DNA from 4 places in the Comamonas sp. CMM03 genome. Region 3 is predicted to be linked to each of the others. Evidence: predicted binding sites of a transcription regulator. Region 3 holds the regulator's gene; each other region holds the start of a gene.
The links. Region 3 encodes FNR, which switches genes on or off when oxygen is low (the NO sensors DNR and NnrR bind a similar motif). Its sites were predicted from a motif close to TTGATNNNNATCAA; they were not measured.
Positions count from the first base shown of each region.

Region 1: KW830_RS09130 (DUF3079 domain-containing protein) is a predicted target of FNR. The motif match lies at 2,237-2,250, and genes of this name have one in related genera.
Region 2: nirK (copper-containing nitrite reductase) is a predicted target of FNR. The motif match lies at 3,831-3,844, and genes of this name have one in related genera.
Region 4: cyoA (ubiquinol oxidase subunit II) is a predicted target of FNR. The motif match lies at 1,679-1,692, and genes of this name have one in related genera.

Region 1 is NZ_JAHUXB010000002.1:494,617-500,304, forward strand. Features, by position in the region: tRNA gene KW830_RS09115 (tRNA-Leu) at 1-66, shown strand, start outside; tRNA gene KW830_RS09120 (tRNA-Met) at 90-166, shown strand; gene KW830_RS09125 (aspartate ammonia-lyase) at 695-2,095, shown strand; gene KW830_RS09130 (DUF3079 domain-containing protein) at 2,343-2,573, shown strand; gene KW830_RS09135 (IS5 family transposase) at 2,737-3,669, shown strand; gene KW830_RS09140 (porin) at 3,907-4,941, opposite strand; gene KW830_RS09145 (membrane-bound PQQ-dependent dehydrogenase, glucose/quinate/shikimate family) at 5,100-5,688, opposite strand, start outside.
Region 2 is NZ_JAHUXB010000004.1:324,218-329,905, forward strand. Features, by position in the region: gene KW830_RS15360 (DMT family transporter) at 1-370, shown strand, start outside; gene KW830_RS15365 (MFS transporter) at 561-1,901, shown strand; tRNA gene KW830_RS15370 (tRNA-Gln) at 1,998-2,074, shown strand; gene nirK (copper-containing nitrite reductase) at 2,258-3,724, opposite strand; gene norR (nitric oxide reductase transcriptional regulator NorR) at 3,908-5,458, opposite strand; gene ytfE (iron-sulfur cluster repair protein YtfE) at 5,609-5,688, shown strand, end outside.
Region 3 is NZ_JAHUXB010000001.1:61,200-66,887, forward strand. Features, by position in the region: gene KW830_RS00270 (DUF349 domain-containing protein) at 1-1,106, shown strand, start outside; gene KW830_RS00275 (hypothetical protein) at 1,279-1,539, shown strand; gene fnr (fumarate/nitrate reduction transcriptional regulator Fnr) at 1,710-2,432, opposite strand; gene hemN (oxygen-independent coproporphyrinogen III oxidase) at 2,640-4,022, shown strand; gene KW830_RS00290 (sulfite exporter TauE/SafE family protein) at 4,026-4,754, shown strand; gene KW830_RS00295 (HD-GYP domain-containing protein) at 4,801-5,688, shown strand, end outside.
Region 4 is NZ_JAHUXB010000006.1:253,605-259,292, forward strand. Features, by position in the region: gene KW830_RS19995 (MFS transporter) at 1-1,297, opposite strand, end outside; gene cyoA (ubiquinol oxidase subunit II) at 1,754-2,800, shown strand; gene cyoB (cytochrome o ubiquinol oxidase subunit I) at 2,862-4,865, shown strand; gene cyoC (cytochrome o ubiquinol oxidase subunit III) at 4,858-5,490, shown strand; gene cyoD (cytochrome o ubiquinol oxidase subunit IV) at 5,491-5,688, shown strand, end outside.

The DNA of each region.
Region 1 (5,688 bases), on a different contig from region 3:
TAGACGCAGCGGACTCAAAATCCGCCGCCGCAAGGCGTGCCGGTTCGATTCCGGCCCCGGGCACCACAGAATCAGAGAAAACCAGTTATCGCGAGGTGGAGCAGTCTGGTAGCTCGTTGGGCTCATAACCCAAAGGTCGTTGGTTCAAATCCAGCCCTCGCAACCAATTGGTGCATCCGCACCACAAAAAAAGCCCACTGCAAGTGGGCTTTTTTTGTTTCCGTCGCGTGCCATCGCCCCCGTTGGCACGCGCCCTGGCAAGGTCAGGCATCCCCGCTAGCGGGGTTGCGCACGCCCCTTTCCCCCAAGTCGTTTTCCTGTTCCGTGCCGTTTTTCACCAGCGCACGGGTTTGCAGCCCCGCGCCAAGCACATCGCCGCCCAGCACGGCCCATCCCATTGGGTCCGCCCCCTGAAGCCCGGCAAAGCCATGCCCTGTGCGGTGGAGCACGCTTTCACACCGTGTCAAACGGACTCCCCATCTCGCACCAAAACAGTGCGACATCGGACATGATATGCAGCAAAATTTGGCTTCTCATCCGTTTTGAGCATAATTTCACCCAACAGCCCGGCTTGATACTGCACTATTTTGGTGCCAATCAGCCGGGCTTTGCCACGCCCGGACCTTGCGTCCGCGTGGCCCCGGCCCACGGTGCCGGAGCCGATTTTTTATTCTTTTCAGCCAATCTGCTCACCATGCGCCAAGAAAGCGACTTTTTGGGTCCCAAGGACATCCCCGACAACGCCTACTGGGGCGTCCACACCGCCCGTGCGGTGGAGAACTTTCCCATCACCGGCCACAGCGTGGCCCATATGCCCCAGCTGATTCGCGCCTACGCCCTGGTGAAGAAAGCTGCCGCCCACGCCAACCTGGCCCTGGGCACCATCACGGCCCCGCAGGCCGATGCCATCTCCAAGGCCTGTGACGACCTGGCGGCCGGCCAGCTGCACGACCAGTTCGTGGTGGATGTGATCCAGGGCGGCGCCGGCACCTCCACCAATATGAACGCCAACGAGGTCATCGCCAACCGGGCGCTGGAACACCTCGGTCTGGCCAAGGGCCGTTATGACGTGATCCATCCCAACGACCACGTCAATGCCTCGCAGTCCACCAATGACTCCTACCCCACCGCCGTCAAGCTGGCCACCTGGTTCGGCATCCAGGAGCTGCTGGCGGCCCTGGCCGCACTGCGCGGCGCCTTTCAGGACAAGGCCGTGGAATTCAAGGATGTGTTGAAGATCGGCCGCACCCAGCTGCAGGACGCCGTGCCCATGACACTGGGCCAGGAATTCAACGCCTTCGTCTCCATGATTGCCGACGATGAAAAGCGCCTGCGCGAATCCGCCCCCCTGGTGTGCGAGGTCAACATGGGCGGCACCGCCATCGGTACCGGCCTGAACGCCCCCGTGGGCTATGTCGACGTGGTCATCCCGAAGCTGGCCGAATTCTCGGGCGTGCCCGTGGTCAAGGCCGCCGACATGATCGCCGCCACCTGCGACACCGGTGCCTTTGCCGACATCTCCGGCATCCTGAAGCGCATTGCCGTCAAGATGTCCAAGATCAGCAACGACCTGCGCCTGCTGTCCTCCGGCCCCCAGGCCGGCGTGGGCGACATTCAGCTGCCCGCGCGCCAGGCCGGTTCGTCGATCATGCCCGGCAAGGTCAACCCCGTGATCCCGGAAGTGATGAACCAGGTGTGCTTCGAAGTGATTGGCAACGACGTCGCCATCACCATGGCCACCGAAGCCGGTCAGCTGCAGCTCAACGCCTTCGAACCGCTGATGGCCTGGGCCCTGCACAAAAGCCTTCAACACCTGGCCCATGCCTGCCACACACTGCAGGTCAACTGCGTGGAAGGCATCGTCGCCAACCGCCGCGTGCTGGACGAGCGCATTGCCTCTTCGGTGACGCTGGTGACCGCCTTGAACCCGCTGATCGGTTACGAAAGGGCCGCCCAGATTGCCAAAACCGCTATTGCCAGCGGCAAACCCATCGGGGTCGTGGCCGAGGAACTGGGCGTAATGAGCCAGGCCCAGATGCAGCAGTTGCTGGTCGCCGACAAGCTGACCATGCCCGGCGCGCTGACCGCCGCCTGAGCACCCGCGATGTGCCGCCCGGCACACGGGGCGGCACCTGGGGTCCAGGCCATGCCAGCGGCCACCCGCTGCGCTCGCACGGTACGGTGCCAGGTCCGTGCGGTGCCGTGCGAACATGCGTTGCCTGCAGACAGCCATTGCTTGATACAGGGCAAGCCGCGGTGAATCTTCTGTCGCTTGCCGTAGCACCCAACAGCCACTGCAGCGCATACTGGATGGGCATTCTCCCCATGCCGCGAGCGATACCATGGCCAAGAAATTCCCCAGCAACCCGCCCCACCCTGAACGCCTGTGCTGGGGCTGTGACCTCTACTGCCCCGCCACCGACCTGCGCTGCGGCAATGGCTCCGACCGCACGCCCCACCCCAGCGAACTGTGGGGCGAAGACTGGCAAGCCATGGACGGCGGCACTCCCGCTGAAAACGCCGCATCTGCGCCCGAAGATGCCGGCGCAGCGCCCCCTGCGGCCACTCCATAAAACAACACCCACCTCCTACTCAATTGCGGGTTGCGGAAATAGGGGGGAGTGATGCGCTTGCACTTGCGGCCACCAGAGGGTGGTATTGGCACGATTCACGGCGTTGTTGCATAAGTCGGCCGAGGCGTGCATGCGAGACCCCGCGACCTGGTAGGCTCCCCCTATGAGCAAACCACCGCGGGCGAAGTACCGCACGACGAACTGGACCGAGTACGACGCTGCCCTCAAACGCCGAGGCTCGCTGATGATGTGGCTTGACGCGGACCTTCAATGGCAGGCTCCATCGAGTGGCAGGACCGGGCGGCCGGCGGTATTCAGCGACGCAGCGATCCAGTTCTGCCTGACGCTCAAGTGCATGTTCGGTCTAGGGCTGCGACAAACAACAGGCCTTGCTGAGAGTCTCGTGCGGCTCGCCAGGCTTGATTGGGCGGTACCCGACTACAGCACCCTGTGCAGGCGCCAGAAGACCTTGAGCGTGACCATCCCCGCACGCCCCAACCAGACAGGCCTACAGCTGCTGATCGACAGCACCGGCGTGAAGATGCTGGGCGAAGGGGAGTGGAAGACCAAGAAGCATGGCGCCGACTACCGGCGACAGTGGCGCAAGGTTCACCTAGGCATTGATGCACAAACTCTAGAGATCCGCGCCATCGAAATAACGGACAACGCCATTGGCGATGCGCCCATGCTGCCGGAACTACTGGCCCAGATACCACCTGACGAGCCCGTGTGCTCGGTGAGTGCAGATGGTGCCTATGACACCAAAGCTTGCCACGAGGCCATCGCCGGTCGGCAAGCCGCAGCGATCATCCCGACTCGCCGCAATGCGAAACCGTGGACCTATGCCAGAGCGGGAGCACAAGCCCGCAACGAGATCCTGAGAACGACGCGCAAGCTCGGGCGCACGATATGGAAGAAATGGAGCGGCTACCATCGCCGCAGCCTGGTGGAGACCAAGATGGGCTGCTTCAAGCGGCTGGGTGAGCAGGTGATGGCCCGTGACTTCGATCGGCAGGTCACAGAGCTACAGGTTCGTGCATCCATCCTCAACAGGTTTACCAGCGTGGGAACGCCTGCGACTGTGCGTGTGGCATAACTGCGCCTTGGGTAAGGGAAGGCTCATCCTCACGCAGGGTTATGCAACAGCGTCGTTCTACAACCCAACGCGGCGGCACTCGACGCTTAGGTACATCAGTCCGATAAAGTTCGAAGAAGCTCGAGAAGCTTAGGCTGGTGTCTACGAGACCGGCAGCAGCCCAGTACCAGCTTCCACCGCACTCGGTACAACCTCACTCACATCATGCGTGATCGCACTGGACCCGACGTCTCCTCGTTAGAACGAATGGCCCACCCCTGCATACAACACACGCTGCGAGGCACCCTTGCCTGGACCGCTCACAGACACATCGGCTGCAAAGTTGGCCTGGGCGCTGTTGCTGACGCCGCCCAGCGATGCGTACAAGAACGTGCGCTTGGACAGGCGGTAGTCAGCCCCCAACATCAGCAGCGTCGCGCTGCCGTGGCCCGGGTTGGCCAGTACGCGGTAGCCAGCGCCGATCAGCGTCAGCTGGGGCGTGGCGTCATAGCGCACACCGACCCAGCCGTGCTTCAAGCGGTCAGGCGCACCAGCCTTGGCATGCTTGGCCTTGACGTGGTCGTAGGCGGTAAACCACTTGGCAGCACCCCAGCGGTAGGTAGCGCCGATGATGGCTTCTTGTGAATGCTTGTACACATCGCTGTAGCTGCCCATGGCATCGCGGCGGCTGGTGTAGATGGCGCGCACCTCCAGATTGCCCTGGGTGTAAGCTGCCGACAGTCCCTCGCTGCGATTGGCCTTGCTGTTATCTGCTTTTTCGCCAAAGCCATATTGGGCATTGACAGTCAGGCCAGCCATATTGGGGGTGGTGTATTCGATCGCATTGCTCAACCCTTGCCAGTTACGGCCCTGCACCAGCGTAGCGCTGCCCATGAACTGTTGGCCTGTCGGGTCCAGGCTCCAGACATCGTTGCTGTTGAGCAGGTTACGACCCACTTGCAGCGTGCCCATGCTCTTGCTAGATAGACCCACAAATGCACGGCGGTTGAAATTGCTGAAATCACCGGTAGACGAGCCAAAGCCACCTTCCAGATTAAAGATGGCTTTGGTGCCAGCGCCCAGATCTTCCGAGCCTGAGAAGCCCAGCATGCTGGTGCCCCATTGGTTGTTGGCCGCGCGGGTCAGCGAGTCGGTGCCGCCCTGGGCATTGGCGATCTTGTCGATGTATTCCGCACCGCCCACCAGACGGCCCGAGATGGTCACATGCGATTGTGCGAGCGAAAGCACGGGCAGCATGGCAGCAACAGCCAGCGCCCAAATAGTTTTGTTCATAGAGAGTCAGAGAGAAAGGGTTCGAGAAGCCTTGCACGCAACGCATTGCGTGCCGGGCAAGGCCATAGAAAAAGCCGCTGGCAGCATCCGGTCAGGAGCCACCAACGGCCTGCTAGGCAAGGCAGTGGCTGACCTCAGCCAGCCACTGCTTGTTTGGCTTACTTCTTCAGCTTGTAGGCAATGACATAGTCACCGGCCTTAGTGCCGATGGAGCCGTGACCGCCGGCTACCAACACCACCATCTGTTCGCCCTTGCTGTTCAGATAGGTCATGGGCGTGGCTTGACCGCCAGCGGGCAGACGCACGTTCCATAGTTCCTTGCCCGTGGCCACATCGTAGGCACGGAAGTTGTTATCTACGGCAGCGCCCAGGAAGGCCACGCCGGAGGAAATCATCAGTGGCCCACCGATACCTGGCACGCCCACCTTGATAGGCAGTGGGATGGGCGACAGATCGCGGATGGTACCGTTGCGGTATTGGTAAGCAATCTTGCCGGTACGCAGATCGGCCGCAGCCACCGTGCCCCATGGTGGGGTCTGGCAAGGCACGCCGATGGGCGAGAGGAAGGGATGCATCTTGACGGCATAACCCGCGCCTTCGTTGGCGTTGATGCCCTGCTCGCCTAGGTTCATCACGGTGTCACCCTTCAGCTCACTGCGCGGGATCAGAGTGGACACAAAGGCCAGGTAAGTCGGCATGCCAAACATTACTTGGCGCTGTGGATCGACCGCAATCGAGCCCCAGTTG
Region 2 (5,688 bases), on a different contig from region 3:
GCTGGGCAGCCGCTTGGCGCGGCTGGACGCGCCGCACACCACGCAGCTGTATTCCACCTGGCTGCCCATGCTGCTGACCACGCCGTTTCTGCCCTGGTTCTGGCAGGCCGTGGAAGGCTGGCAGCTGTGGCTGGCGGTGGCGGCCATGGGGCTGTGCAGCGGCGTGGGGCATTTGATGCTGCTGCAGGCCTATACGCACGCCACGCCGTCGGTGATCTCGCCCTTTCTGTACAGCCAGATCGGTTTTGCCATGGGCGTGGGCTGGCTGTTGTTTGGCCAGGTGCCCGATGCGCAGTCGCTGCTGGGCATGGCCGGCGTGGTGCTGTGCGGCATCTGCAGCATGTGGTTGAGTGTGCGCGGGCGGGCGTGAGTCGCCCGTCTGCGCATGTGGCTGTCCTGCGGGCAGCTGCACAGGAACAGCGGGCGCAGTAAGGTGCGCCCTGTATGGAATGAGAGAGCAGCGAGTGCGTCAAGACGATTTTTCCCCTTCCCCTCCTCCCCGCAGTGCGACAGCCCCCGTGGTGGCCGATGGCCTGCCATTGCCGCAGCGGCACATCGCCATGGCCGTGATCCTGTTGGGCCTGGTGCTGTGCGTGATGGACAGCACCATGATGAACATGGCCTTGCCCCAGGTGGCGCGCCAATGGCAGGTGGACCCGGCGCAGACGCTGTGGGTGGTGAATGCCAACCAGATCGCTTCCCTGGTGCTGCTGCTGCCGCTGGCCGCGCTGGGCGACCGCATGGGCTATCGCCGTGTCTACCTGGGGGGCATGGTGATCTTTGGCCTGGCCAGTGTGGGCGCGCTGCTGGCGCCTTCGCTGCCCTGGCTGATCGTGGCGCGTGCGCTGCAGGGCCTGGGCGCGGCCGGGGTGTTGAGCGTCAACGCCTCGCTGGTGCGGCTGATCTACCCGCGTGCCCAGCTTGGCAAGGGCATGGCGCTCAACTCCCTGACGGTGGCCCTGTCGTTTGTGGCCGGCCCGGCCGTGGCGGCGGCAGTGATTTCGCTGGGCGACTGGCGCTGGCTGTTTGCCCTGCACCTGCCACTGGCCCTGGCCATCAGCTGGCTGGGCACACGCTCGCTGCCGCAACCGGTGCCGCAGGCCGCCGCCGCACAGCAGCCGCTGTCCTGGCTGGACGGCGTGCTGAACATCGTGATGTTTGCCAGCCTGTTCCTGGGTGTGGACCGGCTCAGCCACCTGCAGCCCGGCGGCAGCCTGTGGCCGGCCGCGCTGTGGCTGGGGCTGGGGGTGGGCGTGGGCGCCTGGTATCTGCGGCGCCAGCGCCGCCTGAGCGCGCCGATGTTTCCGCTGGATCTGCTGCGTATCCCGGTGTTTGCGCTGTCCATGTGCGCTTCCATCACGGCGTTCTGTGCCCAGACCATGGCATTTCTGGCCCTGCCGTTCCTGTTGATTGAGGCGCGCGGCTTGCCCACGGGGCAGGCCGGGCTGCTGATCAGCGCCTGGCCGCTGGCCCTGGCCATCTCCGCGCCCTGGGTGGGGCGGATGATCGGCCGCTGGCCGGCGGGCCGCCTGGGCGCCGTGGGCATGGCGCTGTTTGCCCTGGGGCTGTGGGCACTGGCGCTGCTGCCGCAGGATGCGTCGAACTGGAATGTGGTGTGGCGCATGGCGCTGTGCGGTATGGGCTTCGCCTTCTTCCAGTCGCCGAACAATTTCACCATCGTCACATCGGCGCCGCTGCACCGCAGCGGTGCGGCCAGCGGCATGCTGGGCGCCGCCCGCCATGTGGGCCAGGGCCTGGGCGCGGTGCTGCTGGCGGCGGCCTTCTTGGTGTGGAACCGTGAGCCCGGCCAGGCCGAGCAGTACGCGCTGCTGCTGTCCGGGTGCTGCGCGGTGCTGGCCGGCTGCTTCAGCGTGCTGCGCAAGGCGCCGGCCAAGGCGTGAGTGCAGGGGGCGGTAGCCACCGGACCGCACATTGCAAAGAATTTGTCGCGAATTTTCTGGAGCGACAAAAAATGCTGCTAGAATTGCAGCTTCTCTAGGGGAGTCGCCAAGCTGGTTAAGGCACCGGATTTTGATTCCGGCATGCGAAGGTTCGAATCCTTCTTCCCCTGCCAAGATCTGCAAACCCCGACTGCGCAAGCAGTCGGGGTTTTGCTTTTTCTGCCGGCCAATCGATCGGCGTTTCTGCGCGTGCTGTGGGTTCCGTCTGGCAGTACCGAAGGCCCCCAACCGCAACGCCCTTGCAGGGCAAGGGCGTCATTCGCAGATCCGCCGGCGCGGGCACCGGCGTGGCGCGGTCAGTGGCCGTGTGCGGCGTTCGGGTCCGAGACCCCGGAGTACACCCCGGGCTCTGCCTGGCCGCTCACCTCCAGAATGCCGACCAGACCCTTGCCGGTGCGTGACAGCGCATGGTCCACCAGCAGGTAGTTGCCGGGCACCTGCGGGGTCAGCTCGACGATGGCGGCACCTCCCGGTGGCACCACCGTGGTCTGCACGTTGTGCTTGATGGCGGTGAGCGAGGCTTCGTCATACACCTTGTCAAACACTTCGCCGATCACGTGGAAAGACGAGATCTTGTTGGGTCCGCCCACGCCGAAGTAGATGCGCACCTTCTCTCCCACCTTGGCCTTGAGCTTGTGCTCCTTGGTCAGCGCCCCCACGGCGCCGTTGAACACGTAGTACTGCGGCAATTCCGCGGCCATCTTGTCGAAGTCCACTTCCTGGTGGGTTTTGGCCCCGATGGGACGGGTGGTGTACATCTCGCCCTGCATCACATAGAACTCCTTGTCCACCTGGGGCAGGCCGCCTTCAGGCTCCACCAGAATCATGCCGTACATGCCCGCCATGATGTGGTGGGGCACCAGCGGCGTGGCACAGTGGTACACGTACAGGCCGGGGTTCAGTGCCTTGAAGGTGATGGTCTTTTCCTGGCCGGGCGGCACCTGGGTGTGTTCGCCGCCGCCCAGTCCGCCGTTGACGGCATGCAGGTCGATGGAATGGATCATCTTGCTGCTCTTGGCATTGGCCAGCGTCAGCTCCATGGTGTCGCCTTGCTTCATGCGCAGCATGGGGCCGGGCACCTGCTTGTCGAACGTCCAGTAGGTGAAGGTGGTGCCGTCGTCCAGCTGGCCCACCAGCTCCACGGTCTCGATGCGTTTCTGGTGCTTTTGCGGGCCCGCGGCCTTCACGGCGGGGGGCACGGCACTGGGGTCGGCAGCAATGCTCACGGCACCGGCCAGGGCCGGAGCCATTGCGGCGGCCGGCGTGTACAGGGCTTCGGGACCGGGGGCGTTCTTTTGCACGGCCTTTTCGGCTTCGACCGTGGTGCCTTTGACCTCCAGCTTGCCTTCCATGCCGATCTGGCGGTGGCCGGGGATGGTGCAGTAGTAGCTGAAGGTGCCGGCCTTGGTCACCTGAAAGCGCAGCGTGGCCGGGCCCGTGTCGGCATTCACCTTCTTGGAAACCACATTCAGGCCTTCGACGGCCAGATCGTGCTCGGCACCTTCGCCGCTCTGGAGCACGATCTCCACCGTGTCGCCCACTTCGGCCACGATGGTGGGGTTCACCTGGCCCTTGGCGTTCACATAGACCATCTTGCCGTCGACGATGTTGGTCGTCAGTGCCACTTTGCGCACCTGGGCGGTGGCGGCTTTTTTGGCGGCTGCGGCGGCGGGTGCCGCCTGTGCACTGCCGAGGCTGGGCGCCAGATTCAGTGCCAGGGCGATGGCGAAGGCAACGGGGGTCAGGCAACGTGTCGAGGTCATACGCTTCTCCTTGTAATCCCGGCAATCGGACTGCGGTACCCAGAAATTTGGGCATCGCATCTGCTGCCGTTGAAGGGAATTCTTCGGAGATTCAGAGGACGTCGATTTGCGTTGGATCAAGCGCGAAATGGCGTGGCGCAGGCCAACCACACAAACCGCGTAGGGCCAATAAAAGGAGTGCAATCAGCCTTTTATGCCCAGACGACGCGCCAGTTTGTGCAGATTGCTGCTATCAATCTGCAAGCTCTTGGCGGCGGCGCTCCACACGCCCTGGTGCTGGCCCAGCGCCTGTTCGATCGCGTTGCGCTGCACATGGTCCACCTGCTCGCGCAGGGAGCTGAAGGTGCTGCTCACCTGGCCTGCCGCCGCGCCCGGCAGGGCGGCACCGGGGGCGAGTGCCGGTGCCGACAGCGGCGCGGCCTCCAGGTCCAGCGAGGCCGCGTCCAGGCTGACGATGTCGGTGCGGCGTGCCCCGTAGCTGACGGCCTTGAGCGCGGCGCGGCTGATGACATGCTCCAGCTCACGCACATTCCCGGGCCAGGCATAGCGGCGCATCGCAAGCTGGGCATCGCTGGTCAGGCGCAGGCTGCGCAGGCCCAGGCGGCTGCGGTTGAGTTCCAGAAAACGGCCGGCCAGCAGCAACACATCGTCGCCGCGTTCGCGCAGCGGCGGCACATGCAGGGGGTAGACCGACAGGCGGTGGAACAGGTCGGCGCGGAAGCCGCCGTCGCGCACCTGTTCGTTCAGGGCGCGGTTGGTGGCGGCAATGATGCGCACATCCACCTTGCGCGGCTGGTCGGCGCCCAGGCGCTGGATCTCTCCGTTCTGCAAGGCGCGCAGCAGCTTGGCCTGCACGGGCAGCGTGAGCTCGCCCACCTCGTCCAGAAACAGGGTGCCCTGGTCCGCACTTTCAAACCGCCCGGCGCGGGCGGCCACTGCTCCGGAAAAAGCGCCCCGGGCATGGCCGAAGAGCTCGCTTTCGGCCAGGGTGTCGGGCAAGGCAGCGCAGTTCACATGCACCATGGGCTGCTGGCGCCGGCGTGACAGCTGGTGCAACCGGCGTGCAAACAGCTCCTTGCCCACGCCGGTTTCGCCCAGCAGCAGCACCGGCATATCGGTTTCGGCCACCACGGCCAGTTCCTGTTGCAGCCGCAGGAGAGCAGGGCTTTGGCCCACGATGTCCTGCAGTGCGGCGGGCGTGGCATCGGAAGGCTGGGCGCTGCGCGACAGGCGCAGTGCCCGCACCTCGGACTCCAGGTGCGCCATGCGCACCGTGGCCTCGATCAGCGGCACCCGCGCCTGCAGGCGCTCCTGGGCCTGGTCGTCGAACGTACCGATGTCCAGGGCGTCCAGCGTGATCACCCCCCAGTGCCAGCCTTCGATGGAAATGCCCAGCCCCATGCAGTCGTGCACGGGCAGCGCCTGGCCTGCACGTTCGGTGAGCAGGCCGTCATAGGGGTCGGGCAGGCTGCTGTCGTGGTGAAAGCGTGTGAGTTCGCCGCTGCGGGACAGGATGGTGGCCAGGCGCGGGTGCTGGCTGACGGTGAAGCGCCGGCCCAGGGCTTCCTGCACCAGGCCTGCCGCGGCCACCGGGCGCAGGCATTCGCCTTCCAGCCGCAGCAAGGCCACTGCGCCGCAGTGAAATTCGGCTTGCAGGCTTTCAACCAGCCGTTGCAGGCGCACGGCCTGCGGCAATTCGGTGGAAAGATCGGAAAGGACCAGGGAATCGAGCATGGTGAAAACAACCGGATGGGGTATTTGTGACCGGGCGGGGCGGGGTGCATCCTACCCATGGATGCGCTAACTGCTTGATTCTCAAGGAGGGGGGTACAGGCATGGTTTGCGCTAGCGCAAAGGCATCACCTGTTACCTCAAAGGTTTGCCATGTCTCTCATCCACCAATCCGTCGGCAGCATTGCCAAACAAATCCCCGGCGCCACTGCGGTGTTCCACAAATACGACCT
Region 3 (5,688 bases):
TGCAACAGCAATGGCGCCAGGCCATCAACGAAGCCGAAGCCCCGCTGCAGCAGGCCCAGAAGGACAGCCTGCAGCGCCGCCAGGCCATGATCGAGGAAGCCCAGGCACTGGGCGCAGCCCCGGCCCTGCAGATCGCAGCCATCAAGGCGCTGCAGCAGCGCTGGCAGGCAGAAGCCCAGGAAGTGCCGGTGGACCGCCGCCAGGAACAGAAGCTGTGGGATGCCTTCCGCAAGCCGTTGGACGAGGCTTTCAGCCGCAAGCCGGCCGAGCGCGGTGAGCGCGGCAGCCGTGCCGTCAATCTGGAATCGCTGAGCGCCCACGACCGTGCGGTGCTGGAAGCCTCGCAGCAGCTGGAAGCCGCCAATGCCGAAGGCGATGCGCAGAAGATCCGCGCCGCCCTGACCGCGCTGGAAGAAGCCCTGCGTGCCGCCCCTGCGGCCGAAGCCGCCCAGCCAGCCGCTGCGGCCGCACCGGCTGCGCCGGTGGCGACCGACCGCCCGGTGAAGGCTGTGCGTGGCGACGACCGCCCCGGCATGCGCAAGGAAGCCCCGGCCGCGGCGGCTGGTGGCCGCAAGCCCGGCCCCCGCCAGGACCGTGGTGACCGCGGCGATCGCGGTGACCGTTTCGAGCGCCCGGCCCGTGGCCCACGCCTGGGGGATGCGGCTTTCCGCGCCCAGCGTGAAGCCCAGGAACACGCCCAGTCTGCGCTGCGCAAGCTGACGGCACAGGCCCATGGCGAAGCCCTGACCCAGCTGATGGAGGCCTGGTCCAAGCGCGACGCGGCCCTGGTGCCGCCCGCGCAGGAACTGGGCAAGCTGAGCAATGCTTCCCGCAACAGCTGGCATGCCGCCGTGGGCGCTGCCGCCAAGGGCGAAGCAGCCGAGTCGCTGCTGCGCCTGGAAATGGCTGCCGACGTGCCTACACCGGCCGACCAGCTGTCTGCACGCCGTGCACTGCAGTTGCAGCTGCTGACCAACCGCAAGGCCACGGACCCCCGCACCACCTGGGAGCAGGATGTGGCGGCGGTGCTGGCTGCGGAGCGCAGCGACAGCGCGGCCCAGCGCCTGCAAAGCGCACTCAAGGCCTTGCTGCGCGGCAGCAAGTAAACCGGGCGCCAGCGCAGGGCCTGCGGTCCCTGCGCTGCAGCCGCAGCAAGCCAGCCTACCGGCTGGCTTTTTTTATGCCTTTTTCAGGGTTTGTGGGGACGCTGCAGGCGGTGACGCGGCAGACAGAGGCTCGCACAATGGGGCATCTGCCTGCCACAACAAGGAGAGACCCATGCTGTTGCGTCGCTGGATGTGGATTGCCTGGCCCGCCTTTCTGGCCGCCGGGGTGATGGAGATGCTGGTGTTTGCCGTGGTCGACCCGCTGGAAATGCAGTGGCTGTCGGCCTATGGCGAGGTGTCGCGCCTGGGCGTGTGCACGGTGGCCTTCTTCCTGTTCTGGGCCATCATCATGATGGCATCGGCCATGACCAGCCTGCTGGCGCTGTCCCCGCAGGAGCTCAATGCCCGGGAGCGCCGCGTCCCGTCGCTATAAGCGGGCTCTGTGAAGTGGGGGGAGGGGGAGTCCTCCTCCTGGGCTGTGCGGGCAGTCCCGCGCAATGCCGAAATACAGGAATGCCGTGGTGCGGCAAGGCCCGGGCGCCATGAAAAAAGCCTCCGGAGGGAGGCTGGGGTGCTGGATCCGCGCCGCGGTGGCGGGCGCGCTTATTCGCAGGCGTGCTGGCTGTTGACGATGCGCTTGAGGCCTTCGGTGTCCAGGATGCGCACATGGCGCTGCTTCACTTCGACCAGGCCTTCCTCGACAAACTTCGAGAAGGTGCGGCTGACCGTTTCCAGCTTCAGGCCGAGGTAGCTGCCGATCTCTTCGCGCGTCATGCGCAGCACCAGCTCGGAAGACGAGAAGCCCCGGGTGTGCAGGCGCTGCACCAGGTTCAGCACAAAGGCGGCCAGGCGCTCTTCGGCACGCATGCTGCCCAGCAGCAGCATCACGCCGTGTTCGCGCACGATCTCGCGGCTCATCACCTTGTGCACATGCGACTGCAGGGCCGTCACTTCGCGCGACAGCTCTTCCAGGCGGTCGAACGGCATGACGCAGACTTCGGCGTCTTCCAGGGCCACGGCATCGCAGGTGTGGTGGTCGTGCACGATCCCGTCCAGGCCAATGATCTCGCCCGCCATCTGAAAACCTGTCACCTGGTCGCGGCCATCTTCCGTGGCCACGCAGGTCTTGAAGAACCCGGTGCGGATGGCATAGAGCGCCGTGAAGTCTTCGCCATTACGGAACAAGGTGCTGCCCCGTTTGATTTTGCGACGCGTGGCCACAATATCGTCAATACGGTGCAACTGCTGCTCATTCAAGCCTGTGGGCATGCACAGTTCGCGCAGATTGCAGTTGGAGCAGGTGACTTTGATAGGGGGTGGTGTCATGGCACTGACGCCTTGGGCTCCCGCTGAACGGGCCATTGGACGTAACGCAGAAAGGTTATCGGGCTGGGAGGCGAGAGAGGGGGTGCTCAGTTGTGCGAATGATATGAATCAATTGTCTCAGGAATGGTATTTGAATGTCTTGATTTGCATCAAGGCTGATTTTCCCGGGGTGCGGCACAGTGCTGGGCAGCACCTAAGGAATATTCAATGACAGCAGTAACGCCGGAGCTTTTGCGTCGGTACGACGTGCCTGGGCCCCGTTATACCTCTTATCCCACCGCAGATCGCTTTATTGAAGCATTTGGTCAGGATGATTATGTGTTGGCGCTGGAACAGCGCAAGCACCATTCTGCGGCCAAGGCGCTTCCCATGTCACTGTATGTGCATGTGCCTTTCTGTGAGGCCCTGTGCTACTACTGCGCGTGCAACAAGATCATCACCAAGCACCATGAACGCGCGCAGACCTATCTGCAGTACCTGGAAAAAGAGGTGGCTCTGCAGGTAGCGCATTGTGGCAAGGGACAGGCGGTCAGCCAGCTGCACCTGGGCGGCGGTTCTCCCACCTTTCTGTCCGATGCCGAGCTGACCCAGCTGATGGACACGCTGCGCGCCAACTTCAGTTTTGAAGCGGTGGGCGAATATTCCATCGAAGTCGATCCCCGCACCGTCACCCGCGAACGTCTGGCCCACCTGGCGCAGCTGGGCTTCAACCGCCTGAGCTTCGGGGTGCAGGATTTCGACCCCGATGTGCAAAAGGCGGTGCACCGCGAGCAGCCGGCCGAGCAGGTCTTCGATCTGGTGCAGGCGGCGCGCGAGCTGGGTTTCCATTCGGTCAACGTGGACCTGATCTATGGCCTGCCCAAGCAGACCGCGGCATCGTTCCAGCGCACCCTGGAGCAGGTGTGCCAGCTGCGGCCGGACCGGATTGCGCTGTATGCCTACGCGCATCTGCCGGAGCGCTTCAAGCCGCAGCGCCGCATTGCGCAGGAAGACCTGCCGGAGGCTTCGGACAAGCTGTCCATGCTCTCGGGCTCCATCGATGCCTTCATGCAGGCCGGCTATGTCTATGTGGGCATGGACCACTTCGCACTGCCGGAAGATGCGCTGGCCATTGCCAAGCGGCAAGGACGGCTGCACCGCAACTTCCAGGGCTACAGCACGCAGCCGGACTGCGACCTGATTGCCCTGGGGGTGTCTGCCATCGGCCGCGTGGGCGCCACCTACAGCCAGAACGCCAAGACCCTGGAAGAGTATTACGACTTCCTCGACCAGGGCCGGCTGCCCGTGGTGCGGGGTTTGGCGCTGGGGCGCGACGACCTGGTGCGGCGCGCCGTCATCATGTCGCTGATGTGCCAGGGCGAAGTGCTGTTCGAGCCCATGAGCCAGTCCTGGCTGCTGGACTTCCAGCGCTACTTCGCGGCCGAGCTGGAAATGCTGGCCCAGCAGCAGGAGCAGGGCCTGGTGGTGATCGACGACGACGGCATCAAGGTCACGCCCATGGGCTGGTTCTTTGTGCGCGGCGTGGCCATGACGTTTGACCGGCATTTGCAGGCCGGCAAGAACCGGGCGCGCTTTTCCAGGATCATCTAGCCCATGTGGCTGTCGTTGCTTGGAACCGCTTTCTTCATGGGGCTCGTGGGTGGGCCCCATTGTCTTGCGATGTGCGCCGCACCCTGTGCGGCCATCGTCTCGCCGCTGCGCAGCGGGGGGCGGGTGGTGTCCATCCAGCCTGAAGGGGCTTCGGCGCAGCCGCCGGAGGCGGCCAATGCCGGGCGCTGGCTGGGCTTCCATGTCGGCCGCCTGATGGGCTATGCCGCCCTGGGCGGCGTGGCGGCCTATGCCATGGAGACGGTGGCCTGGTTCTCCGACCGCACCTCCGCCCTGCATCCGCTGTGGGTGCTGCTGCACCTGGCCGCATTGGCATGGGGCCTGATGCTGCTGCTGCAGGCCCGTCAGCCGCAATGGGTGGAGTCCGGCGGGCGCAAGCTCTGGAGCAAGGTGCAGCACGGTGTGCGCGGGCCGGGGGGAACCTGGGTGGCTGGCAGCCTGTGGGCTTTTCTGCCGTGTGGTCTGCTGTACTCCGCCGTCATGGTGGCGGCCCTGGCCGGTGGCGTGTGGCAGGGCGCTGCATCCATGGTGGCGTTCGGCGTGGGCGGGGGCCTGTGGTTGGCCCTGGGCCCGTGGCTGTGGCAGCGCATCAGCCGCCTGCAGCAGTGGCGCGAAGCCTGGGGGCTGCGCACCGCCGGCGCCTTGCTGGCAGGTGTCTCGCTGTGGGCCCTGTGGATGGACATGGTGCACGTGCCGTCACAGTGGTGCCGCTAGGGCTGACATGGAGCGGTAACGCGGCACAATACGCTGTAGCTTTTTAATGCACAGCGGCGCCGCTTGCGCAACCCCTTTATGTAAGTACTTATTTGTCGCATGCAGTCGTCATAATGGGCGGTTTGGATCGACTGGCTTGCTGGCGTGCTGCAGCCCAAACAACGTGACGCACTCCCTTTTAATTGACGTTCGGGACATCTGCATAGGTATGTATGTCCAATTGGACATTGGCTGGTTGCGCCATCCATTTCCAGTGAGCAGCTTTCGAGTGAACAGCCAGGAACAGATTGACGTGCTGCAATCGCTGGGTTTGGACGAGATTCGTTGCATTCCTGCAAAATCTGATCCCAGTGTTTTGACTTTTTTACCTCCTCTTACAAATGAAGAGGGGGAGGCGCCCGCAGCTGATGGCACGCAGCCACAGCCGGCACGGCCCGCCACCATCGGCTCGTCGGGGCTGCACATTCCGACGCTGGCGGCACGCGATGTGCCGGCCATGGCGTCGAGCGAAGTGGCCGCACTCAAGACCTGCGACCAGCGCTTTTCTGCCGCCACCCACAGCTACCGCGAAGTCGTGTCCCGGCTGGTCAACGACCCGCAGGACGCGATGCGCGCCAGCTCCAGCCTGGTGGCCGGGTATATCGCGGAGCTGCTGGATGCCTCGCAGACGGCCATCCGGCTGTTGTCCGAGAGCGTGGGCGAACAGCAGGGCGCTCACCCCATCAATGTCACTGTGCTCTCGCTGCTGCTGGGCAAGTCCCACGGGCTCAATTCGGCGCGGTTGATGGACCTGGGTCTGGCGGCCTTGCTGCACGATGTGGGCAAAAGAGACATCGATCCCCGCTGCACCGAATTGCTGCCCAGCTTCACGCCGGAGCAGAAAGCCGCGTACGAAGACCATGTGGGTGCTTCCGTGGCCTATGGCCAGCGCATG
Region 4 (5,688 bases), on a different contig from region 3:
GTGTGCAGATGGCGCCGGACAGCAGGTACAGGCCCACGGCCACCGGGCCGAAGCGCGAGGACAGGCCCAGCGCCACCAGCGGCGCAAAGGCGGCGCCCAGCAGCCAGGCCAGATCGGACGAGTAGGCTGCGCCCACATAGCGCAGGCGGCGGGAGAAATTGGCCGTCACGGTGCCGGAGGACTGGCCGTAGGACAGGCCCAGCAGCACAAAGCCCACCAGGATGAAGGTGTTCTGTCCGGCGCTGCCGCCATCCAGCAGGAAGGGGGCAGCAAAGCTGAACAGACCGATCAGCACCGCCATGGTGCCCAGGGTGTTGCGGCGGCCAAAGCGGTCGGCCAGCTTGCCCGACACCAGAATCCCCAGGCCGGCCAGCAGGCCGCCCAGCACCTGGGTCCAGAGGATGCTGGTGACGCTGTCTTCGCCGAACATGGTCATCCAGGACAGCGGGAACACCGTGACCAGGTGGAACAGAGCAAAGCTGGCCAGGGCCGCCAGGGCGCCGATCAGCACGTTGCGGCCTTCACCGCTGCGCGTCAGCTCGAAGGTGGGTACGGGCTCCAGTTCCAGCTTTTCCAGCAGGCGGGTGTAGGACTGGCCCACCACCAGCCGCAGGCGTGCGAACAGGGCGACCACGTTGATCGCGAAGGCCACGCAGAAGGGGTAGCGCCAGCCCCATTCCACAAACTCTTCGTGGCTCAGCGCCTTGTAGAGGTAGGCAAACAGTGCCGCTGCCACCACAAAGCCCAACGGGGCGCCCAGCTGGCCGATCATGGAATACCAGCCGCGCTTTTCGGGTGGGGCGCTCAGTGCCAGCAGCGACGGCAGGCCATCCCAGGAGCCGCCCAGGGCCAGCCCCTGCAGGATGCGGAACAGCACCAGCAAGGCGATGGCATAGCGGCCCAGGTCAACATAGCCGGGCAGCAGTGCCATGCCCACCGTGGCGGTTCCCAGCAGGAACAGCGAGATGGTCAGCTTGGTGGCACGGCCCCAGCGCTGCTGGATGACCATGGAGATGGCGGTGCCGATGGGGCGGGCGATGAAGGCCAGCGAGAACACGGCAAACGACGCCAGCATGCCGTTGAGCAGGGTGTAGTGGGGGAAGAACACGTGCGGGAACACCAGCACGCAGGCAATGCCGAAGACGAAGAAGTCGAAATACTCGGACGATCGGCCGATGATGACGCCGGCAGCGATTTCGCCGGGAGAAGCCTCTTCGTGCGTGTCGGCGTCGGACAGGTCTTCCGAGCCATGGAAACCGCCAGCAGGTGCGATGTTCGGATAAGCGAGGCCACTCATGAAACACACTCCTATGAGGTTGGTGTGCCTCCCTTCTACGCCCTTGGGCAGGGGCTCGCAATCGGATAAACGGCTTTTTAGGGGAAGTTCCCGATCTTGACGGCCATCAAGTGGCGACGGGCGGCAGCTGGAGGGCGGTCAAGACCCGGCTGTCAGCAGGGTTAGTGGCCAAAGTGCGCTGCCCCGGCGGAGGGTAAGGCGCGTCCTGGGGTTAGTGTGTAAGCGTTAACCCGTGCCGTTCAAGCAGAAAAAAATGCCGTGGAAACAAAGAGTTAAGGACTTTTTGCCGCGAGGGGCATAAAACGCCTAACTGATGTGCTTCGGCCTTGCAATGACCCAGCGCAGGGCTGCGGTGGACAAAATGTCCAATCGCAAAAAACCTTGATCGAAGTAAATTCGCAACGTCTTGTAATCCGCGCCGACATCCGTCTGTGCGTGTCTTTTTGCGTCTATAGCATGTTTCAATCCAAGGAAATCCGTGGGCCCGCGTGGCTCGCGGCGGCCGCCTTGATAGCCAGTCTGACTGGTTGCAGCAAGGCCGTCGTACTCAATCCCGCAGGTGACATCGCAGCCCAGCAGGGCCAGCTGGTGGTGACTGCCACCCTGCTGATGTTGATCATCATCGTGCCGGTGATTCTGTTGACGCTGTTGTTCGCCTGGAAGTATCGCCAGTCGAACACCGAAGCCGAATACGATCCCGAATGGCACCATTCCACGGCCCTGGAGCTGGTGATCTGGAGCGTTCCGCTCATCATCATCATCGCCCTGGGCGCGCTGACCTGGATCAGCACCCACAAGCTCGACCCCTACCGTCCGCTGGACCGTGTGTCTGAAACTAAGGCCTTGGCGCCCGAAATCAAGCCCCTGGAAGTGGAAGTGGTGGCCATGGACTGGAAGTGGCTGTTCTTCCTGCCCGAGCAAGGCATCGCCACGGTGAACGAGCTGGCTGCACCGGTGGATCGCCCGATCCGCTTCAAGCTGACCGCCACCTCCACCATGAATGCGTTCTATGTGCCTGACCTGGCCGGCATGATCTATGCCATGCCCGGCATGGAAACCCAGCTGAATGCGGTGATCAACAAGGAAGGCGTGTTCCACGGCTTGGCATCGCACTACAGCGGTGCCGGTTTTGCCGGCATGACCTTCAAGTTCCACGGTCTGAGCAACGAAGGCTTCGACGCCTGGGTTGCCAAGGCCAAGGCCGAAGGCCAGCCCCTGACCCGTGACGCCTACCTCGACCTGGCCAAGCCCAGCGAGCGGGATCCCGTGAAGCGCTTCTCCAGCGTGGAAGACGGCCTCTACAGCAAGGTGCTGAACCGTTGCGTGGAAGACGGAAAGATGTGCATGCACCACATGATGGCCATCGACGCTGCCGGCGGCGAAGCCTACATGAAGGCCGCAGGTCTGAACCTGCCCCAGGACGTGTGCACGGTCCAGAACGCTGACCGCGTGGTGGCCCTCCTGGACCAACGCGATCAACCGGGTGCTGTGGCACAGCAGTAAGCATTGACGGCGGTCTGGCCTGCGCCTGCGAGCGGGGCCGCCACTTAGCAAGAGACTCGATATGTCTGGAAATACAACCTTGCCCAACGATCCGCTCATCGGGCGGATCAGCTGGGACGCCGTACCGATGGCGCATGAGCCCATCGTGTTATGGACTTTCATCGCCGTGGTCCTGGGTGGCCTGGTGATGATGGCGGCACTGACCAAGTTCCGCCTCTGGGGCCCTCTGTGGCGCGACTGGATCTGCTCGATCGACCACAAGAAGATCGGCATCATGTACATGATCCTGGGTCTGGTCATGTTCCTGCGCGGCTTTGCCGACGCGGCCATGATGCGTCTGCAGCAGGCCATGGCCTTCGGCGACAACCTGGGCTACCTGCCTCCGCACCACTACGACCAGATCTTCACCGCCCACGGCGTGATCATGATCTTCTTCGTGGCCATGCCTTTTGTGACCGGCCTGATGAACTATCTGGTGCCGCTGCAAATCGGTGCGCGTGACGTGTCCTTCCCGTTCCTGAACAACTTCAGCTTCTGGATGACCACGGCCGGTGCCGTGCTGGTGATGATCTCCCTGTTCCTGGGCGAGTTCTCCACCTCGGGCTGGCTGGCACTGTCCAATCTGGGCAACCAGAGCGGAAGCACCGGTCTGGATTACTACATCTGGGCATTGCAGATTGCCGGTGTGGGTACGACGCTGTCGGGTATCAACCTGATCGTCACCATCATCAAGATGCGCGCCCCCGGCATGAACCTGATGAAGATGCCCGTCTTCGTCTGGACCTCGCTGTGCACCAACGCCCTGATCGTGGCGTCCTTCCCCATGCTGACCGCGGCCCTGGTGCTGATGTCGCTGGACCGTTACCTGGGTACCCACTTCTTCTCGAACGACTTCGGTGGCAACGCCATGTTGTACGTGAACCTGATCTGGATCTGGGGTCACCCTGAGGTGTACATCCTGGTGCTGCCGGCTTTCGGCGTGTTCTCGGAAATCGTGGCCACCTTCAGCAAGAAGCGTCTGTTCGGTTACACCTCCATGGTGTACGCGACGGTGTGTATCACCATCCTGTCCTACCTGGTGTGGCTGCACCACTTCTTCACCATGGGTTCGGGCGCCAGCGTGAACACGTTCTTCGGTATCACGACGATGATCATCTCGATCCCGACGGGCGCCAAGATCTTCAACTGGCTGTTCACCATGTACAAGGGCCGCATCAAGTTTGATCTGCCCATGATGTGGACCGTGGCCTTCATGTGCACCTTCGCCATCGGCGGCATGACCGGCGTGCTGCTGGCAGTGCCTCCGGCCGACTTCGTGCTGCACAACTCGCTGTTCCTGATCGCGCACTTCCACAACGTGATCATCGGCGGCGTGGTGTTTGCCGTGTTCGCCGCCATCAACTACTGGTATCCCAAAGCCTTCGGCTACAAGCTGGATGTGTTCTGGGGCAAGTGCTCGTTCTGGCTGTGGCTGGTGGGCTTCTGGGTGGCCTTCACGCCCCTGTACATCCTGGGCCTGATGGGTGTGACCCGCCGTGCCAACCACTTTGAAGATCCGTCGCTGCAGATCTGGTTCATCATCGCTGCGCTGGGCGCCGCCATGATCGCCGCCGGTATCGGCTGCTTCCTGATCCAGCTCGTCGTCAGCTTCTTCAAGCGCGACCAGCTGCGTGACGAGTCCGGCGACCCATGGGGTGGCCGTACGCTGGAGTGGGCCACTTCCTCGCCCCCTCCCCAGTACAACTTTGCCTTCACTCCCGTGGTGCACGACATCGATGCCTGGTGGGACATGAAGAAGCACAGCTACCAACGTCCGCTGACGGGCTTCCAGCCCATCCACATGCCCGCCAACACCGGCGCCGGCGTGGTGATCTCGGGCCTGTCGCTGGTATTGGGCTTTGCGCTGATCTGGCACATCTGGTGGCTGGCAGGCGTGTCGTTCGCAGCCGTGATCGTGGCTTCGATCATCCATACCTTCAACTACAAGCGTGACTTCTACATCCCGGCCGCCGAAGTGGTCGCCACGGAAGAAGCCCGCACTCTGCAGCTCGCTCGCCATGTCTGATATCCGTCATAACGCAGGCGCCGCAGGCGCCCTGGCTCCGCGGGAATACCACCTCGCGCACGAGCCCCATCCAGAGAACGGCACCTCGCTGGGCTTCTGGCTCTACCTGATGAGCGACTGTCTCATCTTCGCTGCCCTGTTCGCCACCTTTGGCGTGCTGGGTCGCAACTATGCCGCCGGCCCCACGGGCAAGGAACTGTTCGACCTGTCGCTGGTGGCCATCAACACGGCCTTCCTGCTGCTGTCGTCCATCACCTTCGGCTTTGCCATGCTGCAAAAGCAAAAGAAGAACGTCAGCGGCACGCTGACCTGGCTGGCCATCACCGGCGTGCTGGGTCTGTGCTTCCTGGGCGTGGAACTCTATGAGTTCCACCACCTGATCCACCAAGGTGCCACGCCCCAGCGCAGCGCCTTCCTGTCGTCGTTCTTCACGCTGGTGGGCACCCACGGCCTGCACGTGACCTTCGGCCTGATCTGGCTGGTCACGCTGATGATCCAGATCAGCAAGCACGGCCTGATCGAAGCCAATGTGCGTCGCATCAACTGCCTGTCGATGTTCTGGCACTTCTTGGACGTCGTCTGGATCGGTGTGTTCACCTTTGTGTATCTGATGGGGGTGCTGTAAATGAGCGCACACGACCTTCACGCCGGTCATGGCGACCATCATGACCACGATGATCTGCACGTCACCATGGGTGACTACGTCAAGGGCTTCATCCTGGCGGTGATCCTGACGGTGATTCCGTTCTACCTGGTGATGAGCGGTGCCATCGAGGATCGCGCCACCGGTCTGGTGGTGCTGGGTGCCTTTGCCATCGTTCAG